One region of the Paenibacillus sp. FSL R7-0652 genome, then DNA from elsewhere that is predicted to be linked to it. Evidence: a T-box and tRNA genes for the amino acid it is inferred to sense, from the RefSeq annotation. Region 1 holds a T-box; the other holds one or more tRNA genes.
The links. A T-box is a leader RNA that pairs with one kind of tRNA and senses whether it is charged. The one in region 1 lies ahead of ileS (isoleucine--tRNA ligase), so its partner is inferred to be a tRNA-Ile.

Region 1 (15,537 bases):
GAGGTGACCCTCTGGTGTCATTGGAGGAGCGTAAACAACAGGTAAATCAGAAGATCAAAGATGCGTGTAAGCGCAGCAACCGCCCGTTTGAAGATGTGAATGTGATTGCAGTCACGAAATATGTCTCATTGCAGACGACGGGGGCTGTGCTGGATCATGGTCTTGAGCATATTGGAGAAAACCGCTGGCAGGATGCGCAGGCGAAATGGGAAACCTTCGGACAGAAGGGGACATGGCATTTCATTGGTCATCTGCAGACGAACAAGGTGAAAGACGTCATTGGCAAGTTTGCGTACATACATTCACTGGATCGTTTGTCACTGGCGAAGGAACTGGACAAAAAGGCCGCTTCGCTTGGAATTCAGGTGAACACGTTTATGCAGGTGAACATTTCGGGTGAAGAGAGCAAGTATGGTTTGCAGCCTGAACTGGCAGGTTCATTTCTGAAGGATATTCAATCGTTTAACAACCTTAGGGTCATCGGTCTGATGACGATGGCGCCTCATGAGGAAGATCCGGAGATGACGCGTCCTGTGTTTAGGGGGCTGCGTGAGCTGAGAGATGATTTGAATGGACAAGCTCTGACAGCAGAACCGTTGAGAGAGCTGTCCATGGGCATGTCTAATGATTTCGAAATAGCCATTGAAGAAGGGGCAACCTGGGTGCGGCTTGGATCGATTCTCGTAGGAAAAGAGGAGGGGACACGATGGGCGTGATGAATAAATTCATGAATTTCCTGGGTCTTCAGGAAGAAGAAGAAATTGTGGAGCGTGAACGGCTTGCAGCACAAGAGGAACATGAGCCTGAACAGCAGGAAAATGAAACCTCTGCACTTGATAAACGTAGAAACCAAAGGGGTAATAATGTGGTTAGCATTCATTCCCAGAAAAATGTTAAAGTTGTGCTGTATGAGCCTCGTTCCTATGACGAAGCACAGGAGATTGCCGACCATCTGCGCTCGCATCGTACCGTTGTTGTGAATCTGCAGCGAATTCGCCAGGATCAGGCTTTACGTGTAATTGACTTTCTAAGCGGAACGGTTTATGCATTAGGCGGGGGTATATCCAAGATCGGCGGCAACATTTTTCTCTGTACGCCAGATACGGTTGAAATTCAGGGAACGATTACGGAAATACTGGCTGACAGCGAGCAAGATTATAACAGAATGAGGTGAGCCGTTTTTGTATCAGATTGAAGTCCTATTGGGTACGCTGTACCAGATTTATTTTTACATGGTCATTGTCTACATATTGATGTCCTGGCTTCCCAACGCACGGGAAAGCTTCATTGGTGAATTGTTAGGCAAATTTGTGGAACCTTATCTAAGACCATTCCGCCGATTTATTCCGCCGCTGTTCGGTGTGCTGGATATTTCCCCGATTGTGGCATTGATTGTGCTTCAACTCGCACTTCAAGGGCTTGTCACAATTCTGAGATACTTCTACTAGTTAGGGTGACATATAGATGAGCGGTGATATTTACGAACATTTTAGTCATGATGAACGGGATTTTGTAGACAAAGCCTCGGATTGGATCGAGCGGGCCAGCAAGTATCATGATATGAAGCTGACCGATTTTCTTGATCCAAGGCAGGTGTTTATTCTGCAATCCCTGGTGAATCGCAGCCAGCATGTTCAGATTCGTCTGGACGGCGGTTACGAAGCGGCTGAACGTAAGCGTGCATTGATTGCACCTGACTATCGATACCTCGATGAGGAAGATATGGGGATGCAGGTGCTCAGTATTACGTCGGACGACCGAAAAATCTCGGAACTGGAGCACGGGGACTATATGGGTTCCCTGCTCGGGCTCGGGATGAAGCGAGGCAAGATTGGAGATATTCAAGTGCTGGATGATGGCTGCCATACCGTGGTGGCAGCGGAAACCGGCGCTTTTTTATCGCTTCAATTGAATCAGGTGCATCGCGTTCATGTGTTCACAGAGCTGTTGCCGTTGAACCAGCTGAAATGGTCTGCGACGAAATTGGACACCATAGATATTACCGCTGCTTCGCTGCGGCTGGATGGCATCTGTGCAGATGTGTATCGGCTGAGCCGGAGCAAGGTGCTGGTCCCAATCAAGGCAGGACGCTGTAAAGTGAACTGGAAAGTGGTGGAGGACCCTTCGAAGCCGCTCAAGGAAGGGGATGTGGTATCCATTCAAGGGTTTGGTCGTTTCAAGGTGTTGGAACAGGATGGAATGACCAAAAAGGGACGATGCCGATTGAAAATCGGGAAATTTGCTTGATGCTGCTGCAGGATAATCCGAATTCTTGTCGAAATGTTAAACGTAAAGGTAAAAAAATACTCGGTGTTTCCGATATACATTAAAGTACAAGATATGTGGAATCTGACGATGTAAGGGCAGAACCTGCATCCGTACAAGCTGCCCAATTCGGCATCTTTCATACGGCCCCTTGGGTGGAACCCATATGCTGCAAACCTTCTCTAACACGCGAGAAGGAATTTTTACAGGAGGTGGACAGCATGCCATTAACGCCGCTGGACATACATAACAAGGAATTCTCCCGACGCCTGCGTGGGTATGACGAGGATGAAGTCAACGAATTTCTAGATCAAGTCATCAAAGATTACGAAGGCGTCATTCGCGAGAACAAAGAGCTGAGCAATCAGCTGCTGTCCGTTCAGGAGAAGCTGGATCATTTTGCAACCATTGAGGAGACCCTCAGCAAAACGATCATCATTGCACAGGAAGCTGCTGACGATGTGAAGAATAACGCCAAGAAGGAAGCTCAGTTAATCGTAAAGGAAGCAGAGAAAAATGCAGACCGAATCGTTAACGAAGCACTTGGCAAATCACGTAAGATTGCTTTGGAAGTGGAAGAACTGAAGAAGCAGGCGTCCATCTATCGCGCGCGTTTCCGTACGCTTGTTGAAGCTCAGCTTGAGCTGCTTACGCAGGATGGCTGGGAAGCGCTGGAGAGCCGTGAACAGGAAGTGCGTGACCGTGAGCGGGAGATGAAGGAAATTTATTAGTCTGCCGCCCGGTTGACTTTTGCGGGCAAAGAAGCTATAACTATATTCATATTGAATAGTGATTCCATGACGGGCTCAGTACGTTATGATCTCATCCCTCAGAGAGTTGGTGTCTGGTGAAAACCAACGGATGAGTTATAGCCGAATATCTCCCCGGAGAAGTGACGCTGAAGCGGTGAATGCATTGCCGTGTGTAAGCCGAACCGTAAACCGTACGTTATAACGGTACCCTGCATTAGTACAGCGGGGCTTAAGCGCTGTTGATGACAGAGCATACTCGGGGTGACCTGAATGTGGTTTGTGATGAACAGAATTAGGGTGGTAACGCGAGCAGAACCTCGTCCCTTTCCAGGGATGGGGTTTTTTTGTGTCCCGAAACGGTGAGTGAAGCGAGTCGTATTGTGCACATTTTACAAAGGCCTCGTACAAAAAAAGGAAGGAAGTTGAACAGCATGCAGCGAGTCGATGTCAAAGAGAAAGCACGTGCAAGAGAATTACGTGTATTAAATAAATGGAAATCGGAGAACACGTTCAAACGATCCATTGAGAACCGGGAGGGCAAACCAAACTTCGTATTTTATGAAGGTCCGCCTACAGCCAACGGTAAACCGCATATCGGTCACGTCCTTGGACGTGTCATCAAAGACTTTGTCGGACGTTATAACACGATGAAAGGTTATCGCGTTGTACGTAAAGCCGGGTGGGATACACACGGCCTGCCAGTTGAACTCGGAGTACAGAAGAAGCTGGGCATCTCCCACAAATGGGAAATCGAAGATTATGGTGTGGAGAAGTTTATCAACGAATGTAAAGCGAGCGTATTCGAATACGAGCAGCAGTGGCGTGATTTGACGGAAGGCATCGGATATTGGACTGATATGGATAACCCTTATATCACGCTCGACAACAACTACATCGAGAGTGTGTGGAACATTCTTGCAGCGATTCATGAGAAAGGTCTCTTGTACCGCGGTCATCGCGTAAGCCCATACTGTCCTTCCTGTCAGACAACATTGAGTTCGCATGAAGTTGCACAAGGGTACAAGGATGTTAAAGATCTGAGTGCTACCGCCAAATTCAAACTGCATGAAAGCGGCGAATTCGTACTTGCCTGGACGACGACACCATGGACACTGCCTTCTCACGTGGCTTTGGCTGTAAACCCGGAAATGGAATACTCCCGTGTCCGTCAAAATGATGAAGTATTCATCATGGCGACAAATCTGGTGGAAAAAGTAATGAAAGACAGCAAAGGTGAATATGAGATCATTGGCACGCTGAAAGGTGCGGATCTGGTCGGCAAAACGTACAGCCCGCCGTTTAACTACGTTCAGGCTGAGAAAACGAACATCATCCTTGGTGCAGGATTTGTAACGGATGCAAGCGGTACGGGGATCGTACACATGGCTCCGGCACATGGTGAAGATGACTACCGTGTATGCCGTGAGAATGGCATCAGTTTTGTAAACATGGTTGATCTGGAAGGCAAGTTTGTGGCGCAAGTTACTGATTTTGCAGGTCGTTTCGTGAAGGATTGCGACATCGACATTGTGAGATACTTGTCTGAGCATGGCCGTCTGTTCAGCAAAGAGAAATACGAGCACAGCTATCCGTTCTGCTGGCGCTGTGATACTCCACTTCTGTACTACGCAATGGACAGCTGGTTTATTCAAACAACAGCGATCAAGGATCAGCTGATTGCCAATAACAGCGAAGTGGAATGGTATCCAGGGCATGTGCGTGAAGGCCGCTTCGGGAAGTTCCTCGAAGATCTCGTGGACTGGAACATCAGCCGCGACCGTTACTGGGGAACGCCGCTGAACATCTGGGTGTGTGAAGAAACAGGCGAACAGTTTGCTCCGCACAGCATTGCTGAATTGCGGGCGCGTGCTGTAGGTGATGTGCCGGAAAATCTGGAGCTGCATAAGCCATATGTGGATGAAGTGAAAGTGCTCAGCTCTTGCGGCAAATACGAAATGAAGCGTACACCTGAAGTCATCGATGTATGGTTCGACAGCGGCTCTATGCCGTTTGCACAGCAGCATTATCCTTTTGAAAATAAAGAAGTATTTGAACAGCAATATCCGGCGGATATGATCTGTGAAGGGATTGACCAGACGCGCGGCTGGTTCTACAGCCTGCTCGCGGTGTCCACCCTTTTGACAGGTAAAGCACCATATAAAGCGGTCATGGCAACAGGACACGTGCTTGATGAAAACGGACAGAAGATGTCCAAATCCAAAGGCAATGTTATCGATCCATGGGAAGTAATTGAGGAGTACGGTACAGATGCATTCCGCTGGGCGCTGCTGTCTGATAGTGCACCGTGGAACAGCAAACGTTTCTCCAAAGGCATCGTAGGGGAAGCCAAATCCAAAATGGTGGATACACTGGTGAATACCCATGCATTCCTGACGCTGTACGCAACCATTGATGGATTTGATCCACAGGAGCATCCATTCCAATTGTCCGCTCACAAGCTGGATCGCTGGATCTTGTCGAGATTGAACAGTCTGATCCTTGTCGTGGAAAAAGCGTTGTCTGTAAACGACTACCTGAATTCATCCAAAGCGATTGAAGCCTTTGTGGATGAGCTCAGTAACTGGTATATCCGCCGTTCCCGTGATCGCTTCTGGGGAAGTGGCCTGACGGAAGATAAACTGGATGCGTATCGCACGTTAACTGAAGTGCTCGTGACTACAGCGAAGCTGGTAGCCCCGTTCACGCCTATGCTGGCTGAGGATATTTACCTTAACTTGACTACTGGCGAAAGCGTGCATATGGATGATTATCCTGCAGCTAATGAAGCATTGATCGATGCAGCATTGGAGCAGGACATGGAAACAGCTCGCCGCGTCGTTGAGCTTGCGCGCAACGTCCGTAACGAGACAGGCATCAAAACGCGTCAGCCACTGTCCGAATTGATCGTTTCTCTTGATAAAGGTTTCGATCTGGCAAGTTATGAAGAGATCATCAAAGAGGAGATCAACGTCAAAGGAATTCGTACAGAGCATAACGATGCGGAGTTTGTTGATTTCACACTTAAGCTGAACCTCAAAGTCGCGGGTAAAAAATACGGTAAAAACGTAGGTTTCCTGCAAAATCTGTTTAAAGGCATGACGGCTGATGAGACACGTAAAGTGGTATCTGATGGTGCGTTTAATGTTGTTTCTCCAGAAGGGGAGGAACTTCAGGTGACTGCTGAGGAACTGCTGGTTGAGAAACAGGCTAAATCCGGCTTTGCATCGGCATCCGGTTACGGCTTGACGGTTGCCCTGAATACGGAGATCACAACGGCGCTGGAGCAGGAAGGTTGGGTGCGCGAAGTTGTCCGGGCAGTACAGGATACACGGAAACGTCTGGATCTGCCAATCGAGAAAAGAGTGCGTCTGACGCTGGATGTGGATGCGGATCTGCAAGCAGCAATTGAAGCGTTTGACGATGTCCTGCGCGAAAATGTACTCGTGACTGACGTGACATTTGGCAAGGCGGATGCAATGGAGCGTGTAGAAGCCGGAGGCAAAGCCATCGGAATCTATATTGAAGGATAGCGTATAAAGTCGTTTCTGTCCTTGGGATGACAACTTCTATATGTATGGACAGGTAATTAAATAAAGAATAAATAGAGAATATAAATAAACGAGCCTCAGCTAAGGAAGTCATTTCCGGTGCTGGGCTCGTTTGTTTTTTCGCAGATAGGGCAATGATTAAATTGTGCAGTTTTAAAAAAAATTCGAACGTTACATCTATAATCATGCAGGGATGGAGCAAAACATGAGCAAACAAGAACAGTCGGCCGAATCCATTAAGGCAGCCTCTGTCACGGATTCCGTTGATACACCCCATGACAAAATTGAAGAATTACATACGTTGACCAATCGACTTGCGAACGAATTGGAGCGTTCACGGATTGCGCAGTATACAGAGCTGCTGAACCGGCCATGGAAGCTGATCGGTTTAAATCTGTTGTCAGGTGCAGCAAGAGGTGTCGGAATTGCGATCGGATTTACCTTTTTCGCTGCAACCATCATTTATGTGCTGCAGGTTCTTGGTGCATTAAATCTGCCCATTGTTGGAGATTACATTGCAGATATTGTACGAATCGTACAGCGGCAGTTGGACATGAATACCTATTAATAAACTTGGAATGGATCAATCACAATGGAATAAGGCTAAGGACTAGCCATTAGGAGTCTTCATATCGGTTCATCCTGCCCGGCATCCGGTTCAAGCAGTCCCGAACCTTCGCCATTCTCGAGGTACTGTCGGTATTGGCGATTACGGACGATGGATACATCATGACCGTAAATATCGGTTGCGACAAAGCTCTCGTAAGCCTCAACAAAACCATCCAGCTCTTCAGCAGCTTCAATAGCCATAACATCGTAGCTGTCAATATTACCGTCTTCTGCCATTGCCGGAGAATTCGAATTGCCCCAACTCTCTACAATCTGCCAGGCATCTTCACCGTCAAAGCCATTCTGATCATCCCGTTCGTCCAGACTGGTACGTCCAAAAGAGGGCGCAAGAAATTCTTCCTCCACAGGTCGATTCTCGGAAACGACCGTCTCGGGTTGATGTATTTTACAGTATTTTGTGTAGGGGACGGCTTCCATTCGCTCGTAAGGAATGGGCTGCTGGCAGACGGCACATGTGCCGTAATGGCCTTCTTCCATCGCATGCAGGGCTGAATCAATTCGTTCGAGTTGGAACTCATCATGTTCCAGCAGGGAAATGTCTTTTCCGCGTTCGTACACTTCTGTGGCAAGATCACCAGGGTGATTATCAATAGGTGACAGTTCACCGGTCTGCAGTTTCAAAGAATCCCCGAGGCCGTAGTGCTCGTTCTCCGACAGCCTGTGTTCAATATCGTGTTTATCGGACAAAAGCTGGGATCGCAGAGATCGCATCTGCTCGGCTGTGAAATGTGACATGGCTTACCCCTTTCTGTTCCATCTGGAATCCGGTTGATGTCTCCACACTAGGATGTGCTTTTTCGAGCGGGATTAGAGAAGGCAAATGTTATCGCTTTTTCCAAAGCCAGCTGGGACGGCTGCTGTCTTGTAGGTCTGCCACGTCATGGACGATCTCTAAACAGCTGTGCTACAATAAATAAATCTGGCGAAAGCCTGGTATCGTTGGAAAAGACAAGAACGGAGTGACAGCAAACGTGGTGTATTATATCTTTGCTTTTATCGTATTCTTAGTGGATCAGGGAACGAAGTACCTGATTTCTACCCGGATGGAACTTAGAGAGGAAATTCCGGTCATTGGCAATTTTTTTGTCATCACCTCCCATCGAAATTCAGGTGCGGCATTTGGCATTTTGCAGGATCAACGCTGGTTCTTTATTGTGGTGACCCTGATTGTGGTTGTTGCCTTGATTTGGTATTTGCAAAAAGTAAAAGATACTCCGCACAAATTGCTGCCGGTAGCGCTCAGTCTGGTGCTTGGAGGAGCAATTGGCAACTTCCTGGACCGTGCATTGACAGGGGAAGTTATAGACTTTGTACAGCTTAATTTTGGAAGTTACACGTTTCCGATCTTTAACATTGCTGACTCAGCCATCTGTATCGGGGTAGCACTGATTATCGTGGAAACACTGCTTGAAGGACGCCGTGAAAAAGCGGCTGCGAAGATTGAAGGGAATGAGCATCATGAGTAATGTGAATGAGGAACAGTTAAATAATGATGAACAATTTAACGGTGAGGAACGTATGGAATGGACCGTTGCCGCTGAACATAAGAAAGAACGTGTGGATAAATATATTACCGATGCTGTAGATAATGTATCCCGTTCACAGGTTCAGCTGTGGATTGGAGACGGCGCTGTTACGGTTAATGGAACTGTGGTGAAAGCCAACGCCAAGCTGGCCGAAGGCGATCAGATCGTACTGCAGATTCCCGAGCCAACGGCTGTGGAGATCATTGCAGAGGACATCCCGCTTGAAGTGGTCTACGAAGACAGTGATCTGATTGTGATCAACAAACAGCGTGGACTGGTTGTACATCCTGCACCGGGACATACGTCAGGTACACTTGTAAACGCATTGATGTATCATTGCAAGGATCTCTCCGGCATTAACGGGGAACTGCGTCCGGGGATTGTGCACCGAATTGATAAAGATACGTCAGGTCTGATTATGGCTGCCAAAAACGATCGCGCTCATGCTTCTCTGGCCGCCCAGTTGAAGGAACACAGTGTCAACAGACGTTATATTGCGCTGGTTCACGGTCATCTGAGTCATGATCAAGGTACTATTGATGCCCCTATCGGACGGGACAAAAATGATCGTAAGATGTACACGGTCACAGAGCGCAACAGCAAACATGCAGTGACTCATTTTACAGTGACGGAGCGGATTAACGACTATACCCTGGTTGAGCTGAAGCTGGAGACAGGTCGCACTCACCAGATTCGGGTGCATATGAAATTTATTGGTCATCCACTCGTTGGTGATCCGACATACGGACGCAATAAGGGGATTAAAATGAACGGACAAGCCCTGCATGCTGCGACACTTGGCTTCGTACATCCGTCTACTGGCGAATACATGGAATTCAGTGCGCCGATCCCGCAGGATATGGAAGATGTACTTGCTTCGCTGCGAAGTCGTTGACGTTCGAAGAAAGTACAAATGTTCGGATATTTTGTCCATGGTGTTGAACGCTCTAATGCTTCATATTAAAACATGAGAAATTTGCGTCAAACGAGGAGATGAACGACATTATGAGTATCGATAAATATCAGGAAACTTATATCCAAACAAATTTTGCCGACCGTATCGGCGGCTCCAACTATGGTAAAGACACTAACATCTATAAATTTGAGAAAATCAAACGTGCGAAAGCTTCCGCTAAAAAAGATTTTCCCGATGTCGAACTGATCGACCTTGGGGTAGGTGAACCGGACGAGATGGCAGATGCGGGTATCGTAGCTGCCCTTGCTGAAGAAGCGGGTAAACCGGAGAACCGCGGATATGCTGATAACGGTATTCCTGAGTTCAAGACTGCTGCAGCGGCGTATCTGAAAAATGTTTTTAACGTAGATGCAATTGACGCGGATACAGAAATTGTACACTCCATCGGTTCCAAACCGGCTTTGGCAATGCTGCCTTCCTGCTTCATTAACCCGGGTGATGTAACGATTATGACGGTTCCTGGGTATCCGGTCATGGGCACACACACGAAATACCTCGGTGGAGAAGTATTCAACGTTCAATTGACGAAAGAGAATAACTTCCTGCCAGATTTGAAGGCAATCCCTGAGGACATTGCGAAACGTGCGAAATTACTCTATCTGAACTACCCGAATAACCCGACTGGTGCAAGTGCTACGGTTGAGTTTTTCACTGAGGTTGTAGAATGGGCGAAAAAATACAATGTGGTCGTTGTGCACGATGCACCATATGCGGCGCTGACGTATGACGGCAAAAAACCATTCAGCTTCCTGTCCGTTCCTGGAGCCAAGGATGTGGGTGTAGAACTGCACTCCCTCTCCAAATCGTACAATATGACCGGTTGGAGAATTGGATTTGTAGCGGGTAACCCACTCGTTGTGAAAGCATTTAGCGATGTGAAGGATAACAACGATTCCGGCCAATTTATTGCCATCCAGAAAGCGGCGGCTTATGGATTGAATCATCCAGAAATTACGGAGAAAATTGCCGAGAAGTATTCCCGTCGTCATGATATGCTGGTAGCCGCATTGAACGAACTGGGCTTCAAGGCAGAGAAACCAAAAGGATCTTTCTTCCTTTATGTTGAAGCACCAAAAGGAATTGTCGGTGGACGTCGCTTCGAGTCAGGGGAAGATTTCTCGCAATTCCTGATCCGCGAAAAATTGATTTCATCCGTACCTTGGGATGATGCAGGTAACTTTGTTCGGTTCTCCGTTACGTTTATTGCAAGTGGCGAAGAGGAAGAAAAACGGGTTATCTCTGAAATCAAACGTCGTCTGAGTGATGTCGAGTTTGAATTTTAATTCATACCTGCGGTAAAATAGACTAAGATTCGTGTGAAGAGACCGGAAACGGTCTCTTTTTTATGTCGAAATATACACTTTGTCCTCTTTACAAAAATAACCAAGCAACTTATGATTAAGTCTTTACGTTATTTGTATAGACTACTCAGTTAGAAATGTTTTGAAAGGAGTAATTACCATTGTTCTCATCACGGCAAGACACGGTATCATCGGCTGGAGGCGGTGCTGGAACGATATCCGGCTTATTTAGACTGCTGAGGCCCAAACAGTGGACTAAAAATCTGTTATTGTTCGCAGCATTGTTATTTTCTTTTGAGGAAATTCGAACGGAGACAATTACTGCAGTAGTGGTTGGCTTCCTGTTATTCAGTCTGGTTGCCGGCTGTGTTTATATACTGAATGATTATGTGGACCGAGAGCGTGATAAGCTGCATCCGACCAAAAAGTTCCGTCCTATTGCTTCAGGTCAGGTCCAACCGGCACATGCTTTAATGTTCGGTATTGCACTGCTTGTGCTTTCCCTCGGAGCGGCTTTTACCATGAATCCGTTATTCGGTGTGCTGTGCATCGTGTACTTTCTGCTGAATGTTTCTTATTCTTTTGTGCTTAAACATCTCGTTATTCTGGATATGATGACCATTGCGGCCGGGTTTGTCCTTCGTGCCATTGCTGGTGGTGTCTTGATTCATGTACCGTTCACACCCTGGTTCCTCATATGTACCATGCTTTTATCCTTGTTTCTGGCGATTGGTAAACGGAGAAATGAGCTTACCCTGCTGGAAGGAAACACAGGGTCACATCGTAAAGTGCTCGATAACTACTCGATTACGCTGTTGGATCAATTCAACACCATTGTGACTACGGCAACCATTATCAGTTACTCTCTGTTCACTTTTACGTCAGATCGCACGATTCATCTCATGTGGACCATTCCGCTGGTGATCTATGGCATGTTCCGGTATTTATATCTAATCCATATGAAAAATCAGGGCGGATCACCAGACCGGGTATTGTTTGAGGACAAGCCGATCCTGATTACGGTGATTTTGTATGTGGCCAGTGTCATAACGATCTTTGCCATCTTCGAGTAAAAGAATAAATATAAAGAGAGAGAAATCTAAAGCGGAGGGGGATCAGGGTGAAACGTACGAAAGTGGCCATTTTCGATATTGATAAAACGATTATACGCAGCGACTCCATGTTCCAATTTGTATTTTACGGCATGCGCCGTTATCCGTGGCAGGTATGGCGTTTGCCTGTCATTGCTCTTCATACCATATTATTTAAAGCGGGACTTATGACGGTTGAGCGGGTTAAACGATCTTATTTTCAAGAAATTAACCGGATGTCAGAGCAGGATTTGGAGCATTTTTTTGATACCCGCCTGCGTACGTCCATATTTACCGAGGCGAGTGTAGAGATGCAGCATCGGAAGGAAGCGGGATATCATGTGCTGCTCGTGACGGCTTCCCCCCATGCGTACATGAAGCATTTCAAACACTTTCCATGGGTAGATCATGTCATTGGAACTGAACTTGTGCGTCATGAAAAAGGTTATACATGCGTGATTGAAGGCGCTAATTGTAAAGGAGAAGAGAAGGTACGCCGAATTCAGGCCTATTTGGCCGAACAAAACATGGAAATTGATTATGATCAATCCTGTTCTTATTCCGATTCGCTGTCCGATCTTCCCGTGATGCAGCTTGTGAGCCAGCGATATTTTATTAACAAACGTGTTCCGGGGATGGAGGCCTTAACGTGGGGGAAATAAGTTCACGCCATACCGGTAAGCTGCTGATGCTGGCCTCTGCATTTCTGACTGCTACCGGGCAGCTGTTCTGGAAGTGGGGATTGACGGAGTGGATTTATATGGGCATCGGTTTTCTATGTTACGGGCTGGGTGCGATTCTAATGATTAAGGCTTTCGCGCGGGAAAAACTATCGGTTGCTTATCCGCTGATGTGCGCTAGTTATGTTTTTGCTCTAATCTATGGTCACTTTTTGCTTGGTGAAGAAATTACGGTACAAAAGCTTGCTGCGGTTGTGCTCCTGGGAATCGGGGTGACGTTAACCAGTGTGGAACGATAGCTGGATGGCTGCTGTATTAATTGTGATGACGCTATGCGGTGCGATGGGCGGTGCGGGTTTAAAATATTATGCAGCCAGCCGGAAGCGACTGCATGTGCTTGTTGGACTTGGTTTTTACGGAACAGGTGCACTGCTGAATATTGTACTGCTGAAGTTTCTGCCTCTAACCGTCGTGCTGCCTGCCAATGCATTAACTTACGTCTGGACGCTTATTATTGCGAGATGGGCCTTTAAAGAGACGGTAGGACCTATGCGATGGATGGGGGTAGCGTGTATTATGGGCGGGTTATGCCTGCTCGTACTCTAGATTTAACCTTATATCAAATATTGGATGTGAATGTATGAAATTTTTAGACTACATATTTTATGATCGCAGAGTAACCTCGACTGCTTTTATTCTATTTGCAGGTTTTGCCTTGTTTTATGGTTTGATGAATGGACCTTATGTTTTGTACATGAGTCAGCATGCAGAGATGCTGGGGAAATATACGCCGTTTAATACGACGCTGTTTTCCGTTAATCTGTTTAATTTTGACCCATCGATGTATTACGGGGACAATAGTTCATCCGTTATTCATCCCTTGATTTCTTTTTTGGCAGTTACGCTGGCGGCTGTCTCCAAGCTGCTGGGAGGAAATTGGTTTTTCCTGATCCTGCAATCCCTTGTGAATGCGGGCTCGGTTGTAATGGCCTTTGTTTTTCTAAGCCGAAATGAAAATAGACCTTCCCATACACCGTTACTGTTCGCTTTGCTGTTTGGATGCAGCTCGTATCTGATGTACACCGCATTGATCCCGGACTCTTATCCGTATGTACAGTTCGTTATTCTTTTGTCTGTTCTATACCTGCAGTATACGCGTGTACAGCAGCACGTGCATTATGTGCCCAATGCACTGCTTGCCACGATTAACTTCGGATTAACCTCAACCAACATTATTCCGTTTGCTGGAGCTGTGTTCTTTAATATGCAGGCTTGGCGAAACAAGGCGGGGTGGAAAAAATATTTTGGTATCATGGCACTGGCTGTGCTGATGATTGTGGTGGTCACCGCGATTCAGTATGTTGCGTTTGGCGGACGAAGCTGGGTAAGCAACTGGCTGTTAGGCATTCAAAATGGGGGCACGAGCTATGCCACTCCATTCCAATGGGCGGCACACGTCAAGGCGTTAGTGCTGCTGACGATTAACCCAATGTTATCACCAGAAGTGCACCTGCTTGACCCAGGCATGGTGGCGTTTGTTACGGATCTTTCCCGCTCTAACCCGCTTTATGTTCAGATTACAGGGACGTTCCTGCTGCTGATTGCGTTAGCCGGTTTCATTCGCGGCATCCGCGAACGCAGTGTATGGACGTTGATGCCTTACATTATTTTTGCATTCCTGCTTCATCTCGTTGTAGGATTCGGGCTTGCTGTGTATCAATATGACATGTACCTGTATGCAGGACATTATTTGTTTGCTTTTTATCTGCTCGGCGGCATATTCATCAGCAGCCTGCGCTCAGGGTTTGGAAAAAAAGTGCTGATTGGACTGCTCTTAGCATCGGTGCTTGTTACGGCTGGAAACAATATCTATCGTCATTTCGAAACACTGTCGACAATCAAGCAATCCTATGAACAGCTGGAACAGCAGCGTGCTGTGAAGTAAAGAATTGAAGTAAAGAATTGAAGTGAAGAATTGAAACAAAAAATGAAGTGAAAAAGTGAAAAGTGAAAAAGCATAAGCGCAAAGTGTAAAAACAAAAGCAGGGCTTCGCGAACATAACGTTCTAGAAGCTCTGCTTTTGTTTGGGTAAAACTCGAACACAGTTATATTTTGGAATCAAGCGATAATCTTTGTTTTTTTTGCATTTTCAGCAGAACGTCTGGTCAGACTGCTCAACGGTCGTTTGAGTAGAAGAGCAAGGATCAGGCTTAACGCAATAAACAGACATAACCACAGAATGTCTTTGATGGCCGTAGACCACAAAATGCCGCCAACGGCTTCTCTGAGCAGGCTGATGGCATAGGTGAACGGCATGAACGGATTTAACGCCTGAAAAAAGGGTGATGTCATGCTGATGGGAAACGTTCCGCCCGAACTGGAGAATTGAAACACCATGAAGACTATTGCAATCCCTTTCCCGATATTGCCGAATACAGATAAGAGGGTGTAAGTGATGGTTACAAAGACCGCACTTACCAGCATGGCAAATAGAATAAACCACCATTTGTCTGCTGCATAGGTTCCCAGAAACAGAACGTCTCCTGCTGTAACACATACAGTCTGCAGTATACCAATCGTTAGGAAGGTTGCAAGACGACCGAGATATAGTTCATATCCGCGGAACCTGCCGTCTGGATTCTCTGCTTCTGCACGAAGCAGGGAAATTAACAATGTAGAACCTACCCATAGAGACAATACGGCATAAAAGGGAGACATAGCTGAGCCGTAATTCGGAATCGGGTATAACTGCTGCTCCTTAATCTGT
Region 2 (15,537 bases), 1.2 Mb from region 1:
CATGCATTGCTGCACTTCCACCCCCAGCCTATCTACCTCGTCGTCTTCAAGGGGTCTTACATACTGGGAAATCTCATCTTGAGGGGGGCTTCACGCTTAGATGCTTTCAGCGCTTATCCCGTCCGTACATAGCTACCCAGCGGTGCTCCTGGCGGAACAACTGGTACACCAGCGGTACGTCCATCCCGGTCCTCTCGTACTAAGGACAGCTCCTCTCAAATTTCCTACGCCCACGACAGATAGGGACCGAACTGTCTCACGACGTTCTGAACCCAGCTCGCGTACCGCTTTAATGGGCGAACAGCCCAACCCTTGGGACCTACTTCAGCCCCAGGATGCGATGAGCCGACATCGAGGTGCCAAACCTCCCCGTCGATGTGGACTCTTGGGGGAGATAAGCCTGTTATCCCCAGGGTAGCTTTTATCCGTTGAGCGATGGCCCTTCCATGCGGTACCACCGGATCACTAAGCCCGACTTTCGTCCCTGCTCGACTTGTAGGTCTCGCAGTCAAGCTCCCTTATGCCTTTGCACTCTTCGAATGATTTCCAACCATTCTGAGGGAACCTTTGGGCGCCTCCGTTACTCTTTAGGAGGCGACCGCCCCAGTCAAACTGCCCACCTGACACTGTCCCCGTACCCGCTAAGGGCACCAGGTTAGAACCTAGATACGATCAGGGTGGTATCCCAACGGTGCCTCCACACAAGCTGGCGCTCATGCTTCAAAGGCTCCCACCTATCCTGTACAGATCGTACCCAAATTCAATATCAAGCTGCAGTAAAGCTCCATGGGGTCTTTCCGTCTTGTCGCGGGTAACCTGCATCTTCACAGGTATTAAAATTTCACCGGATCTCTCGTTGAGACAGCGCCCAAGTCGTTACGCCATTCGTGCGGGTCAGAATTTACCTGACAAGGAATTTCGCTACCTTAGGACCGTTATAGTTACGGCCGCCGTTTACTGGGGCTTCGGTTCACAGCTTCGGATTGCTCCTAACCACTCCCCTTAACCTTCCAGCACCGGGCAGGCGTCAGCCCGTATACTTCGCCTTACGGCTTCGCACAGACCTGTGTTTTTGCTAAACAGTCGCTTGGGCCTTTTCACTGCGGCCCCCTCGTGCTATTCACACTACCGGGGCACCCCTTCTCCCGAAGTTACGGGGTCATTTTGCCGAGTTCCTTAACGAGAGTTCTTCCGCGCGCCTTAGAATTCTCTTCTCGCCTACCTGTGTCGGTTTGCGGTACGGGCACCTTCATCTGGCTAGAGGCTTTTCTTGGCAGTGTGAGATCATGACCTTCGCTACTGTAATTTTCACTCCCCATCACAGCTCAGCCTTATGATGTGCGGATTTGCCTACACATCAGCCTTACTGCTTGGACAGGCATCCATCAGCCTGCGTCACTACCCTACTGCGTCCCCCCATCGCTCGTAACGATTTACGGTGGTACAGGAATTTCGACCTGTTGTCCTTCGACTACGCCTTTCGGCCTCGCCTTAGGTCCCGACTTACCCTGAGCGGACGAGCCTTCCTCAGGAACCCTTAGGCTTTCGGCGGATCAGATTCTCACTGATCTTTTCGTTACTCATACCGGCATTCTCACTTGTATAATGTCCAGCGCTCCTTACGGTACACCTTCAACCCTTATACAACGCTCCCCTACCCCTGATGCAAGCATCAAGCCATAGCTTCGGTGGTGTGTTTAGCCCCGTTACATTTTCGGCGCAGAGTCACTCGACCAGTGAGCTATTACGCACTCTTTCAATGATGGCTGCTTCTAAGCCAACATCCTGGTTGTCTGTGCAACTCCACATCCTTTCCCACTTAACACACACTTGGGGACCTTAGCTGATGGTCTGGGCTGTTTCCCTTTTGACAATGGATCTTAGCACTCACTGTCTGACTCCCGGAAGTAAGTCTATGGCATTCGGAGTTTGACTGAGCTTGGTAACCCTTGCGGGCCCCGCACCCAATCAGTGCTCTACCTCCACGACTCTGTTTTCCGAGGCTAGCCCTAAAGCTATTTCGGGGAGAACCAGCTATCTCCGAGTTCGATTGGAATTTCTCCGCTACCCCCACCTCATCCCCGCACTTTTCAACGTGCGTGGGTTCGGGCCTCCAGTGCGTGTTACCGCACCTTCACCCTGGACAGGGGTAGATCACCCGGTTTCGGGTCTACGTCCACGTACTCATTCGCCCTATTCAGACTCGCTTTCGCTGCGGCTCCGGCTCTTCACCTTAACCTTGCACGGGAACGTAACTCGCCGGTTCATTCTACAAAAGGCACGCCATCACCCTGTTGACGAACAAGTTCGCAACATAGGGCTCTGACTTTTTGTAAGCACACGGTTTCAGGTTCTATTTCACTCCCCTTCCGGGGTGCTTTTCACCTTTCCCTCACGGTACTGCTTCACTATCGGTCGCTAGGAAGTATTTAGCCTTGGCAGATGGTCCTGCCGGATTCATACGGGGTTTCACGTGCCCCGCACTACTCGGGATCCGTCTCGGAGAGAATCAACTTTCAATTACAGGGCTTTTACCTTCTTTGGCGGGCCTTTCCAGACCTCTTCGTTTAACTGACTCCTTTGTAACTCCATGTGAGACGTCCCACAACCCCAAAGAGCAAGCTCTTTGGTTTGGGCTTCTCCGCGTTCGCTCGCCGCTACTGACGGAATCACTATTGTTTTCTCTTCCTCAGGGTACTTAGATGTTTCAGTTCCCCTGGTATGCCTCTGCACAACCTATGTATTCAGTTGTGAGTAACTGGATATTACCCCAGCTGGGTTTCCCCATTCGGACATCCCCGGATCAAAGCTTGCTTACAGCTCCCCGAGGCAGTATCGTTGTTCGCCACGTCCTTCATCGGCTCCTAGCGCCTAGGCATCCTCCGTGTGCTCTTAGCAGCTTAACCAGATTGCTCAGGTTTCGTTTGCTCGCTTCCCTTGTTTTGCTTACGCAAAGCCAAAAGTCGCTCCCATCCGATACCATCGCAATTGCATTTAACTACCTTATATAAACTTTCACTTGTTGACACAAGTTCAGCTTGGATGATTGTTGTTCGGTTACTTGAACCGAGCCAGCATTCATCCCTAAAAGGAATGTTCTAATTCGCGTTTGTTTCGTTTCGATATCTAGTTTTCAAAGAACAAGCTTGTAAAATCTTGTTGGTGGAGCCAAGCGGGATCGAACCGCTGACCTCCTGCTTGCAAGGCAGGCGCTCTCCCAGCTGAGCTATGGCCCCATATCGTATTAGATTAGTAAATGGTGGGCCCTGGTGGACTCGAACCACCGGCCTCACCCTTATCAGAGGTGCGCTCTAACCAACTGAGCTAAGGGCCCACATTATATATCTTTTGAACCCATTATGGGTTACGCTTGGCGGCGTTCTACTCTCCCAGGACCCTGCGGTCCAAGTACCATCGACGCTGAAGGGCTTAACGGTCGTGTTCGGGATGGGAACGTGTGGAACCCCTTCGCTATCGCCACCAAACGTTTGAGAGTTTGAGCTCTCAAAACTGAGCAACGAGTGAGTAGTTTGCAGCTGAGCTGCATATTTGAATGTCTTCATTGCAGAAGACGATTCTCCATAGAAAGGAGGTGATCCAGCCGCACCTTCCGATACGGCTACCTTGTTACGACTTCACCCCAATCATCTATCCCACCTTCGGCGGCTGGCTCCTTGCGGTTACCCCACCGACTTCGGGTGTTATAAACTCTCGTGGTGTGACGGGCGGTGTGTACAAGACCCGGGAACGTATTCACCGCGGCATGCTGATCCGCGATTACTAGCAATTCCGACTTCATGCAGGCGAGTTGCAGCCTGCAATCCGAACTGAGACCGGCTTTTTAGGATTGGTTCCACCTCGCGGCTTCACTGCCCGTTGTACCGGCCATTGTAGTACGTGTGTAGCCCAGGTCATAAGGGGCATGATGATTTGACGTCATCCCCACCTTCCTCCGGTTTGTCACCGGCAGTCACCTTAGAGTGCCCACCCGAAGTGCTGGCAACTAAGATCAAGGGTTGCGCTCGTTGCGGGACTTAACCCAACATCTCACGACACGAGCTGACGACAACCATGCACCACCTGTCTCAACTTTCCCCGAAGGGCACCTAACGCATCTCTGCCTCGTTAGTTGGATGTCAAGACCTGGTAAGGTTCTTCGCGTTGCTTCGAATTAAACCACATACTCCACTGCTTGTGCGGGTCCCCGTCAATTCCTTTGAGTTTCAGTCTTGCGACCGTACTCCCCAGGCGGAATGCTTAATGTGTTAACTTCGGCACCAAGGGTATCGAAACCCCTAACACCTAGCATTCATCGTTTACGGCGTGGACTACCAGGGTATCTAATCCTGTTTGCTCCCCACGCTTTCGCGCCTCAGCGTCAGTTACAGCCCAGAGAGTCGCCTTCGCCACTGGTGTTCCTCCACATCTCTACGCATTTCACCGCTACACGTGGAATTCCACTCTCCTCTTCTGCACTCAAGTCACGCAGTTTCCAGTGCGATCCGGGGTTGAGCCCCGGGATTAAACACCAGACTTACATGACCGCCTGCGCGCGCTTTACGCCCAATAATTCCGGACAACGCTTGCCCCCTACGTATTACCGCGGCTGCTGGCACGTAGTTAGCCGGGGCTTTCTTCTCAGGTACCGTCACCTTGAGAGCAGTTACTCTCCCAAGCGTTCTTCCCTGGCAACAGAGCTTTACGATCCGAAAACCTTCATCACTCACGCGGCATTGCTCCGTCAGGCTTTCGCCCATTGCGGAAGATTCCCTACTGCTGCCTCCCGTAGGAGTCTGGGCCGTGTCTCAGTCCCAGTGTGGCCGATCACCCTCTCAGGTCGGCTACGCATCGTCGCCTTGGTGAGCCGTTACCCCACCAACTAGCTAATGCGCCGCAGGCCCATCCCCAAGTGACAGATTGCTCCGTCTTTCCAGTTTCCTTCAGGCGAAGAAAACAAGTATTCGGTATTAGCTACCGTTTCCGGTAGTTGTCCCAAGCTTGAGGGCAGGTTGCCTACGTGTTACTCACCCGTCCGCCGCTAACCATCCGAGAAGCAAGCTTCTCTTCAAGTCCGCTCGACTTGCATGTATTAGGCATGCCGCCAGCGTTCGTCCTGAGCCAGGATCAAACTCTCCAATAAAGATGAATTTCGTCAGCGTGGTTAAACGCTGTGAAACTCATCGGGGTATTGAAAAGAGCGATAAGCTCATTTTGAATCTGACGAGATTAAAAATCTCATTGTTGATCTTGCAAGCAAGATCATTACTCACTCGTTGTTCAGTTTTCAAAGATCAAACATCCGTTTGTAATGATGTTTTTGATGTTGCCGTCATTTCAGCGGCGACTTTTATAATGTAACATATTTTTTTTCTCTGTGCAAGCTTTATTTTCAATAACTTTTAATGAAGTTCTAAAAATGGCTTGTCAGATCAAACTGTTCCTTAAAAATGAAACGAAAATTAATTTAACATATAGTATTGAAAAGGTCAACCCTATTTCGACAAAAAGCTTCATTTTCTCTAAAGCCACTTATAACCCCAGCCGACTAATTCGAGGTACAGATCCTGTAATTTATGCTGTACCCCTCATCAGCCCATATGCTTATTTATATTTTCAGCCTAGTTCACCGCTTGGAGTTCTTCAACTTTCCGCCTCTTGCATACTTAGATAACTCTTTCGGCGGAGCAAATCTCGCATACATGCGGAACACCGTCTTGTACCGGCTCGCTATAGCATATTTTATCTCCTGATCAAGACGCTGGTCACTCAGATCGAACAGCATTTCATCTAGTTCTTTGCGTAATACATAGTCCAGTTCCTTACATTCCTTCTCGTTAAACAGCATACCCAGCATTAAGAGTTCTCCTTTTTGTGCATAGCCTCTATAGTCACACTGCGGCATTTCAGCAGCAGCGTTGTTAAACTACTCTCTTTTTTATGTGCTGCTGAAACCCGTTTTATTGTTATGGTCAACTTTCTGGGAATTTATGAATGCCGGGTATCATAAAATTTCGCAGAACGTTATCCTCTTACGAGTGCATATGTGAGTGTGCTTTCGATAATTGCAGCGGCTAGAAGCAGAATGACTACCCAGAAGCTTGCCGTTAACGTCATTTTCATAAACTCTTTCCATCGCCCTGCAATCACTGCACGTTTATCTCCTCCCAGCTGGGCAAGACTGCGTACCGTCAATCCACCAAATCTTAATCCAAATGCGCAAGCGATAATAATAACAGGAATCTCAATAATACCGTGTGGAAGCAGCCCCTTAACGACGATGTCAAAAAAGCTTGCTCCGTAATTCATCGTGGTATGGACTACAAACCCCAGCACCATACCGTTAATGAGCAGAAAGATAATCGGCAGTATACCGAAGAAAATACCCGCGTATATCACCAATACACTTTTAATCGCATTATTGAAAAAAATGAATAAAAAGAAGTTCCACTGCACATTCCCGCCCTGCTCCAACCGTTGACTGACTTGACGAAGCCCTTCGATTTGATTCAACATCAGCTGTTCCAGCGGCCCTGTACTTACCCATCCAGCTCCAATTCCTACAGCGAACAATAAAAAAGACCAGATTAAAGCTCCTTTAATGCTCCTCATGTCTCTCAAAAATGTACTAAATCTTAACATAACAACCTCCTGTAAATCGAAATGTCGGACAAACAACGATGTAAAACGAATAACTGCGCGGTACGAGCATACATTGGAAAGTAAACAAGCATTTCTTTATTGGGAGAGGGGCGCTTAGCGAAATGAACTCGTTCTATGTATTCAGCGGCAAAAAAATCAAACGTAACCTGATCGTGCTCGTTGCTGCCATTTTTGCAATTGGTATTATCTATCTGGAGAGCGGCAGCGTATCCGTGTTTTCGGAAGAAGCACCTTCCGCCGTCTACAGTGTTCCAACCGACAAAAAGGTCATTGCACTTACCTTTGACATTAGCTGGGGTGATAAACGAACTGAACCAATCTTGAAAGTACTTCAGGAGAATAAAGTTCAGAAGGCTACCTTTTTCCTCTCCTCACCCTGGAGTAAGACTCATCCCGAGATTGTCACCTCCATCAAAGATGCAGGATATGAGATCGGCAGTCATGGGCATCGGCACGAAAACTACAGCAGCTTGACTGAAGAGCAAATCCGCAAGGAAATTTCGACAGCTCACAGCATTTTAACCGATTTGACGGGAAAAGAACCGAATTTGCTGCGATTGCCAAATGGAGATTTTGATAAACGTGTGCTTCAGGTTGCAAACAGTTTGAAGTATCAGGTTGTCCAATGGGATACCGATTCTTTGGATTGGAAAAATCCCGGAGTGCAGACGATCGTCGATCGTGTCGTAAGCAAAGCCCATCCAGGCGATATTGTCCTGCTGCATGCCAGCGATTCGTCCAAACAGACCCATGAAGCACTGCCTGTCATCATCAATAAATTGAAAAATCAAGGATATGAGTTCGTGACCGTATCTGAACTGCTCAACCACTCCAGCGTTAAAGGCAAGGAGGTACGTGATCAAGCCAGCAGCCAATAATAATTGGCATAACTAAATTTCAAGCTGAGGCATCAAGTCCCTGCACGTTCATAACAACTGGCTAAATGAACAAAAAAGATGAAAAGAGCTAACCTGGTTAGCTCTTTTGGTTTTTTTGGTGTATTGAGTATAAGTTTATTAAACGCTGCTTCTATTCAGTTTTGCTTCCTGCTGTTGTTTAAAATTTATCATTTCACAAAAATTAACTTTTTGAATTCCGTTATACTCCCTCTTACGCTCTGCTTTCCTTCATAGATTTTGCAGCGGGACTCACGGAGCCATCTTTCGGATCAACGACCAGTTTATGCAGAATCAGCATCTGGTATGCATTACATAAGAGCAGCGGGATTACAATAAAGATAGTCGCAGCATTAACGTCAATACGTAAAACACCAATGGTTTCCACAGCAGTTACAGCGATCATGAAGAAAAGCGTCGGTACTAGCGCCGAAATATGAGTCTGTTTCACTTTCACGTAAGCGGTAACAACAGCTGCTGCCAAAATGATTAGTCCAAGTACAATGTCCGAGAGGCGTTCTCGACCTCCCCCAACGAACAAACGCAAAAACATGACGTCAAGCAGTGCCAGAACAGTTAGAACAATCTGAACAACCTGCCATCCGCGTTTTGGAAATACACCTTTTCCCATATAATTCAGTATGAGATATGCAAAGAAACCCATTTGAGAATATACGCTAATCATAACTCCGGAGCCAAACAGAATCAGAAGATACAGCATAAAGTCAGCGATTCCATTCGTCTTTTCGCCATTTACCAGCATCATGATTAACCCCGTACCTAATGCTCCTGCGGCGCCAATCAGCAAGGCTGTCCAAAACAGGAAAAACCATCTACGCAAATTCAAATGTTTTCCACCCCCGAGAGTTTATTTTACCAACCTTCACAGCAAAAAACCATCATTGCTCAACATATTTCCCCCTTTCCCATCACATACTACATCCAGTATCTAATCAAGGAGGGATTGTACACATGAAACGGCCTATGTGGCAGCTGTGCTGCGTTGTATTCGGGCTATCCGTCATGCTTGCAGGCTGCGGTTCAGATCAGAGTTCTTCGCCTCCTCAAGGCAGTTATAAAGAGATGAAAACGATGGTCGTCGATATTTTGAAAAGTGACGAAGGCAAGAAAGCCGTGGAAGAGGCCCTGACAGGTCAAAGCTCTTCAGCTGGTGGTGGAGGCAGCTCAGAAGAAGGGGGCAGCTCTGGCGGAGGCTCGGGAACAGTCGGAATGAAAATGTTAATGCCTATGCAATCTTCGGAACAAATACGTATTGCCGTAAAAGATACCATAACCGCTCCAGAATACCAGAAGGAATTCGAAAAAATCATGACCGATCCGCAATTTGCCGGTGAATTCGCCAAAGCGATCAACGGACAAAGCAAACAACTGCATATGCAGCTGATCAAAGACCCGACATACCAGAAATCGATCGGGGATATTATGAAGTCACCTGAAGTATCCAAAATGTTTATGGATATGACCAAAACGCCGGAATACCGAAAACAGACGATGACGGTTATGCAGGAAGTGATGCAGAATCCATTGTTTCGTATGGAAGTTCTTACTTTGCTGAAAAAAGTGGTACAGGAAGAGCTTCAGCCTAAAACCGAAAGCGGTGGTGGGCAAAAGGGGCAGGAATCCGGTGGTCAGGGCGGTGGAGATGGTGGCAGTGGTGATTCCAGCGGCGGTGGAGGCGGCGGATCATAAAAAGCTGCTTTTCACGGATCACGAATTGTTGAAAAATTTAATGGTGATAAAACCCATATCTGAGATCATGTACTGAAATTTTGTGCCGGATCAATACCCAAAAGCCTGCATCCGCACGGGACGCAGGCTTTTACCTGTGCTTAGGTTAAAATTTAGATTCGATGGACCGAGCCACTTCATCATAAATAGCCCCGATTGTTGTTTCCGCTTTGTACACGGAAGGTGAGAAATCTGGCTCGGATGGATGGTTGTCAGGAGCACCTAATGGAATCTGAGCCAGCAGCACCGTGTGCAGGCTTTCCGCAAGGCGTCCACCACCACCGCGACCAAACACATACTCCTTCTCTCCACATTTGCCACATTCATAATATGCCATATTCTCAACTACACCCAGGAGCTCATGTTCCGTCTGAATCGCCATGGCTCCGGCACGAGCCGCTACAAAGGCTGCTGTAGCATGTGGTGTTGTGACAATGATCTCTTTGCTCTGCGGCAGCATCTGATGCACATCAAGTGCCACATCTCCCGTACCTGGAGGCAGGTCCAGCAGCATATAATCCAGCTCTCCCCACTGAACATCAGTGAAGAACTGACGCAGCATACGGCCGAGCATCGGTCCACGCCAGATTACCGGGTTATTTTCCCGAATAAAGAACCCCATAGACATCACTTTGACACCAAAACGTTCAACCGGTTGAATGACGCCGTCTTCCACGACAGGGTACTCCTCGATGCCCATCATATCAGGCACACTGAAACCATAAATATCAGCATCAATCAGGCCTACTTTTTTCCCTTGACGAGCCAAAGCTGCAGCCAGATTAACGGTAACGGTAGATTTGCCTACTCCGCCTTTACCACTAGCTACTGCTATAAAACGAACGCCCGATTCAGGGCTTAACAGCTCATGTCCATCCAGACCGGCTGCATGACCTTTCACCAGCACTTCATCCTGATCTTGATCTTGTTCCGCTTGTCCCATGTTAAGACTCTCACGGTCATGCTCAGACGCCGCACGCATGCGGATATGCACGTCCTTCACTCCCTGCTGAGAGAGCAGATTGCGTGCAGCGTCCGTTAAAGCGGTTGCATCTTCTGACCGATTCTCCAACGTCACCATGCTTAGAGCTACATGATGTTCCTTTACCATAATGTCACGAATCCATCCCAGTTCCGTCAAGCTGCGGCCAAGCTGCGGTTCCTGTAATGGCTGTAATAGTTCAAGTATCTGTTCTTTTGATAACATCAGACAGCACCTCGGTTTTATCTATTGGCATGTGTTAGGTATGCTGTTCAATTATAACATTACCTTTCTTCTTATGACTAACTTTTCGGACGCTCCCCTGCGGAATATCTAAGAATACCGTTATAAATGGAGGCAGCTACCTTCCGTTGATATGCTTCATCAGCGAGTAGACGGGCCTCTTCCGGATGTGACAAAAAGCCGACTTCAACGAGCGCTGACGGGATTTTCAGAGCCTGCAGCAGATAAACTGTACTCACGGTTTTGGCTATACGGTCTGTATTTTCCAAATTACGAATCATCTCGGCTTGAAGCAGGTTAGCAAGTCCTTCATTATCGGGATGATTAGGCGTGTAGAAGACCTGTGCGCCGCTCCAGCGGTTGGAAGGTACACTGTTCATATGAATACTGATAAAAAGGTCGGCTTGTTTGCTTTCGATCTGCCGCACCCTTTGTTTGAGGTCCTCCGTTTTGCGTTTGGAATACCCTCTTGTTCCTTCCTCGGCCAGATCTTTATCGATTTCCCGAGTCATGACAACCAGAGCCCCTGCCTGCTGTAAATAATCTCTTACATACAGTGCAATGGACAGATTGATATCCTTCTCGATAACCCCCTGTCTGCTCACAGCTCCCCCATCTGGCCCCCCATGACCTGCATCGATGGCGATCACCTTTCCAGCCAAAGGCAGACTCCAATAACCTGACGTTTTGGTAGAGGGCATCTCATACGAGGCAACCGCCACAAACATGGCCAGCAAACATAAACTCAGCATAACTCTCTTCACTGTCTTTAATCGGACCCAGACCATCAGATGTTTCCCCATGTTTTTGCGCATAAAAAAACCACCTCGTCCCTATAAATGACTCTAATCATCTATATGGGACAAGATGGACAAATATACCCTTAGGAATGGACTTGCTCTGCCATTCCCTCAATCAGCACCTCAGCAACCTCCGGACGTGTAAATTCCGGTGGTGGACATTCCCCGTTACGCAGCAATCCACGTACTTTTGTACCCGACAAGGTCAGGTGGTATTCCTTGTCATGAGGGCAGGTTTTGCTCGAAGCCATGTTTCCGCACTTCGTGCAGAAGAAACTGTGTTCAAAGAACAGCGGTGTAATACCCAGTTCCTCAGCTGTAAAATTAGAGAAGATCTCCTGTGCTTCATAGGTTCCGTAATAATCGCCTACACCCGCATGGTCACGGCCTACGATAAAGTGAGTGCAGCCATAATTTTTACGCACCATTGCATGGAAAATAGCTTCGCGAGGTCCAGCATACCGCATGGCAGCCGGGAATACACCCAGAAACGCACGATCTGCCGGATAATAGTTCTCCAGCAGCACCAGATAACTCTTCATACGCACATTCGCAGGTACATCATCAGACTTGGTCTCACCTACAAGAGGATTCAGAAAAAGGGCGTCAACGATCTCCATAGCACTCTTTTGGATATATTCATGCGCACGATGGACAGGGTTCCGTGTCTGGAAACCAACAACGGTTTTCCATCCTTTTTCCTTAAATATTTGGCGTGTCTCCGATGGATCATAGTAGAAATCTTCAAACTTGGCTGGTTTCGGACGATTCAGCACTTGAATCGGGCCTCCTACATAGGTTGCGGGACGCTCCAACAGTTTTTTGACACCAGGGTGCTCAGGATCATCGGTTTTAAATACACGACGTGCTTCCTCTCCCTGGTCCACCTGATAGATGCTTTGAACTTCAAGCAGACCATACGTTACCCCGTCTGCCTCACCAACAAGGGCTACAACCTCACCTTTGCGAAGGGAAGCTGCCTGCTGCTCATCTACAGCAAGTGTAATGGGTATACTCCATACTGTACCATCAGCCAAACGCATCCGGGAGACAACCGACAGATAATCTTCTTCATTCATAAATCCTTGAAGCGGAGAAAATGCCCCAACACCAATCAAATCCAAATCTGAGATCGTCCAGGTATTAATTCGTAATGAGTTCAAGTTTTTACTTTCCTGCAGTAATTGCTCACGTTCTTCTCCTTGTACGACACGCTGGACCAGCGCACCTCCATGAGGCAGAATCGAAGTCATCTTGTCAGCTCCTTATTTATACGTATATCCTGTGAATGTCCGAAAGTTAAATTCATTTATTCGTTGGCATCGCGTTTACTTGTGCAAACCGCACTCCGTTTTATCATTGCCAGACCAGCGTCCGGCACGAGGATCTTCACCAGGCATAACCTGACGTGTACAGTACTCGCAGCCAATGCTTGGATAGTTCTGATCATGCAGCGGATTGTAGGTCACGTTATTGGCACGAATGTACTCCCATACATCCTCACTCGTCCAATGTGCAATCGGATTGAATTTCATGAGCCCGAATTTCGTATCATACTCAACCTTCTTCGCATTCGCACGTGTTGGCGCCTGATCTCTGCGAATGCCCGTAATCCATGCATCATATTGCGATAGGATTCGTGTGAGCGGCTCCACCTTACGAATGTTGCAGCACGCATTAGGATCAGATTTCCATAGTTCTTCTCCATGCTGAGCAGCCTGTTCTTCCGGTGTAATCTTTGGCGATACTCTTACAAATTCAAGGTTGTACTTTTCCTGCATTCGATCACGTGTATCATACGTTTCCTGAAAATGAAAATCGGTATCCAAATAGAAAACATCAGTAGAAGGGCTGATTTTTTGAAGCATATCTACGAGTACGACATCTTCTGCACCAAAGCTGCAGGCAAATGTGATATTAGGAAACGTTTCAACCGCATACCGAATAATATCTTCGGGACTTGCATGTTCCAGTTCCTCTGCTTTGGTACGAGCCAGTTCTTCCTTTTCTAACAAGTTCATCTTTCCATTTCCCCCATTCATCATCTCAAAAAAATAAAACCGACTAATCTAATATGAATTATGTATAGTATAAATCTTTCAGTCGTGATGTCAATGCCTGCCATCTGGTAAAATACATCAGTTCATTATGAAAGGTCAGTGATGCTTCTGGGCTGCGTTTTAGTGTTAATTAGTCTTTAACTCTAATTAAAGACAAATTAACATCCACATATTAAGTCATTCATTTTGCGTGATTTAGAAATATGTGCCCCCAAAACCGTTGCTGTTGTTGGATTTAAAGCATGATCAGCATAATCTGGTAACACCGGCATCCGTTTTATTCATCGTTGGACCAGCAACTGTTGAGGTGATTTGAAGCAGCAGGAAGCCTGCTCTATGGTCAATCAAAAGTAAGAACCCTTTATCGTTTTTATAAAAAATACTGATACATAAAAAAGAAAGATTGGACCCGGAATGACAGTCCAGCTGAGATAACAACGAAGAAAATAGAAGTGGATTGATCCACAGCAGCGGAGATTAACAACGAGGTAAGGCTGTACGAAATTAACTGTAGAAACTCTGTAGTGCGAATTAATTAATCGATGTATTTTGATATGAATCTTTCTATCTTCGAATTTATATGTACGTCTAACATCAAAGAACCCATCCGCTTTACATTTGAGGTATGCGATGCTGCGCTAGTTTGTGTGAAATTAAAAAAAGCCCTTGGCCGAAGCCAAGGACTTTGAAAAATCTTAACGTTTGGAGAACTGAGGTGCGCGACGAGCCGCTTTAAGACCGTATTTTTTACGCTCTTTCATACGTGGGTCACGAGTCAGGAATCCTGCTTTTTTCAGGGATGCACGGTATTCTGGATCTGCTTTAAGCAGAGCGCGGGAGATACCGTGACGGATTGCGCCGGCTTGACCGGAGATTCCGCCACCATGAGCGATAACCAAAACGTCATAGTTAGAGAGTGTTTCAGTCAAATTCAGTGGTTGTTTTACGATCAGTTTGAGTGTTTCCAAACCGAAGTATTCATTAATATCACGTTTATTGATGACAATGCGTCCTTCACCCGGTACAAGGCGAACACGTGCTACCGAATGTTTACGACGACCTGTCCCATAGTATTGTACTTGTGCCATGAAACTGTCCTCCTTTTAATTAACCGCGAAGTTCGTAAACTTCTGGTTTTTGTGCTGCGTGTGGATGCTCAGTGCCTCTGTACGCTTTAAGTCTCAGCTTCATTTTCTCGCCCATGCGAGTTTTAGGAAGCATACCGCGAACAGCCAATTCCAACATACGTTCAGGTTTGTTTTTAACCATCTCTTCTGCAGTAGTTACTTTCAAACCACCTGGGTGCATCGAGTGACGGTAGTATTTTTTACCTTGCATTTTTTTACCAGTCAATACAATTTTCTCTGCATTGATGATAACAACGAAATCGCCAGTGTCCACATGTGGAGTGAATTGTGGCTTATGTTTGCCGCGAATCAAAGCAGCTGCTTCGCTCGCCAAACGTCCGAGGGTTTTGCCTTCAGCATCAATGATGTGCCATTGGCGCTCAACTTCGTTAGGCTTCGCCATGTACGTAGTACGCATGAAAAGTTCCTCCTTAAATGTTCAAAATCATCATTTTTCATTTATCTTCGTTCGTTAAGTGATAACTTTAGGTGTTGATGGATAGTTATTGCGATGTGAACATCTTAATTGGGGCTGTGGGAAAGCCATTAAGAAAACACAACTTTTATATTACATGATAGGCGATCAAATCGCAAGTATAAATTAAGCTTTTTACTCACCAAGTTTAATCTTTTTTGTATTCAAGATCCCAGAGCATCAAACCGCAGCTGACAGCAGTAGGTCCTGCAGCAGAACGGTCGCGTGCAGCAATCATATTCGGCACATCAGAGGCTTTCCGTTTGCCCTCTCCGATCTCCAGCAGCGTACCCACAATGATTCGCACCATATGCTGCAAAAAGCCGTTACCACTCACATAAATGTGAATGACACCCTGATCGCGTGGATGGTCTCTACACATTGAACGGTCCACTTCTATCCATGCTTCGTATACCGAACGTACATGATTCTCTTTCTGAGACTTGCGTGAAGCAAAGGACGTAAAGTCATATGTGCCTATGAAATGACGCAGGCCCTCTTCCATAGCAGCGATGTCCAGTTTAACATGATGGTGATGCTGCAGT

Region 2: it encodes a tRNA-Ile, which carries the amino acid that the T-box ahead of ileS (isoleucine--tRNA ligase) is inferred to sense. The anticodon was not compared.

What each region holds. Positions count from the first base shown of each region.
Region 1 is NZ_CP152001.1:4,568,002-4,583,538, reverse strand. Features, by position in the region: gene pgeF (peptidoglycan editing factor PgeF) at 1-7, shown strand, start outside; gene MKY97_RS20055 (YggS family pyridoxal phosphate-dependent enzyme) at 15-716, shown strand; gene MKY97_RS20050 (cell division protein SepF) at 707-1,174, shown strand; gene MKY97_RS20045 (YggT family protein) at 1,182-1,448, shown strand; gene MKY97_RS20040 (YlmH/Sll1252 family protein) at 1,465-2,247, shown strand; gene MKY97_RS20035 (DivIVA domain-containing protein) at 2,487-2,996, shown strand; T-box leader at 3,054-3,345, shown strand; gene ileS (isoleucine--tRNA ligase) at 3,449-6,547, shown strand; gene MKY97_RS20025 (DUF5665 domain-containing protein) at 6,771-7,133, shown strand; gene MKY97_RS20020 (TraR/DksA C4-type zinc finger protein) at 7,193-7,930, opposite strand; gene lspA (signal peptidase II) at 8,167-8,661, shown strand; gene MKY97_RS20010 (RluA family pseudouridine synthase) at 8,654-9,616, shown strand; gene MKY97_RS20005 (LL-diaminopimelate aminotransferase) at 9,727-10,980, shown strand; gene MKY97_RS20000 (decaprenyl-phosphate phosphoribosyltransferase) at 11,160-12,071, shown strand; gene MKY97_RS19995 (HAD family hydrolase) at 12,119-12,751, shown strand; gene MKY97_RS19990 (EamA family transporter) at 12,778-13,068, shown strand; gene MKY97_RS19985 (EamA family transporter) at 13,055-13,375, shown strand; gene MKY97_RS19980 (DUF6080 domain-containing protein) at 13,410-14,714, shown strand; gene MKY97_RS19975 (YhgE/Pip domain-containing protein) at 14,889-15,537, opposite strand, start outside.
Region 2 is NZ_CP152001.1:5,788,618-5,804,154, forward strand. Features, by position in the region: rRNA gene MKY97_RS25300 (23S ribosomal RNA) at 1-2,906, opposite strand, end outside; tRNA gene MKY97_RS25305 (tRNA-Ala) at 3,161-3,236, opposite strand; tRNA gene MKY97_RS25310 (tRNA-Ile) at 3,258-3,334, opposite strand; rRNA gene rrf (5S ribosomal RNA) at 3,369-3,485, opposite strand; rRNA gene MKY97_RS25320 (16S ribosomal RNA) at 3,586-5,140, opposite strand; gene MKY97_RS25325 (hypothetical protein) at 5,624-5,854, opposite strand; gene MKY97_RS25330 (stage II sporulation protein M) at 6,022-6,639, opposite strand; gene pdaB (polysaccharide deacetylase family sporulation protein PdaB) at 6,762-7,538, shown strand; gene MKY97_RS25340 (KinB-signaling pathway activation protein) at 7,771-8,403, opposite strand; gene gerD (spore germination lipoprotein GerD) at 8,529-9,266, shown strand; gene MKY97_RS25350 (Mrp/NBP35 family ATP-binding protein) at 9,412-10,512, opposite strand; gene cwlD (N-acetylmuramoyl-L-alanine amidase CwlD) at 10,590-11,345, opposite strand; gene sat (sulfate adenylyltransferase) at 11,414-12,583, opposite strand; gene MKY97_RS25365 (phosphoadenylyl-sulfate reductase) at 12,659-13,351, opposite strand; gene rpsI (30S ribosomal protein S9) at 14,086-14,478, opposite strand; gene rplM (50S ribosomal protein L13) at 14,498-14,935, opposite strand; gene truA (tRNA pseudouridine(38-40) synthase TruA) at 15,141-15,537, opposite strand, start outside.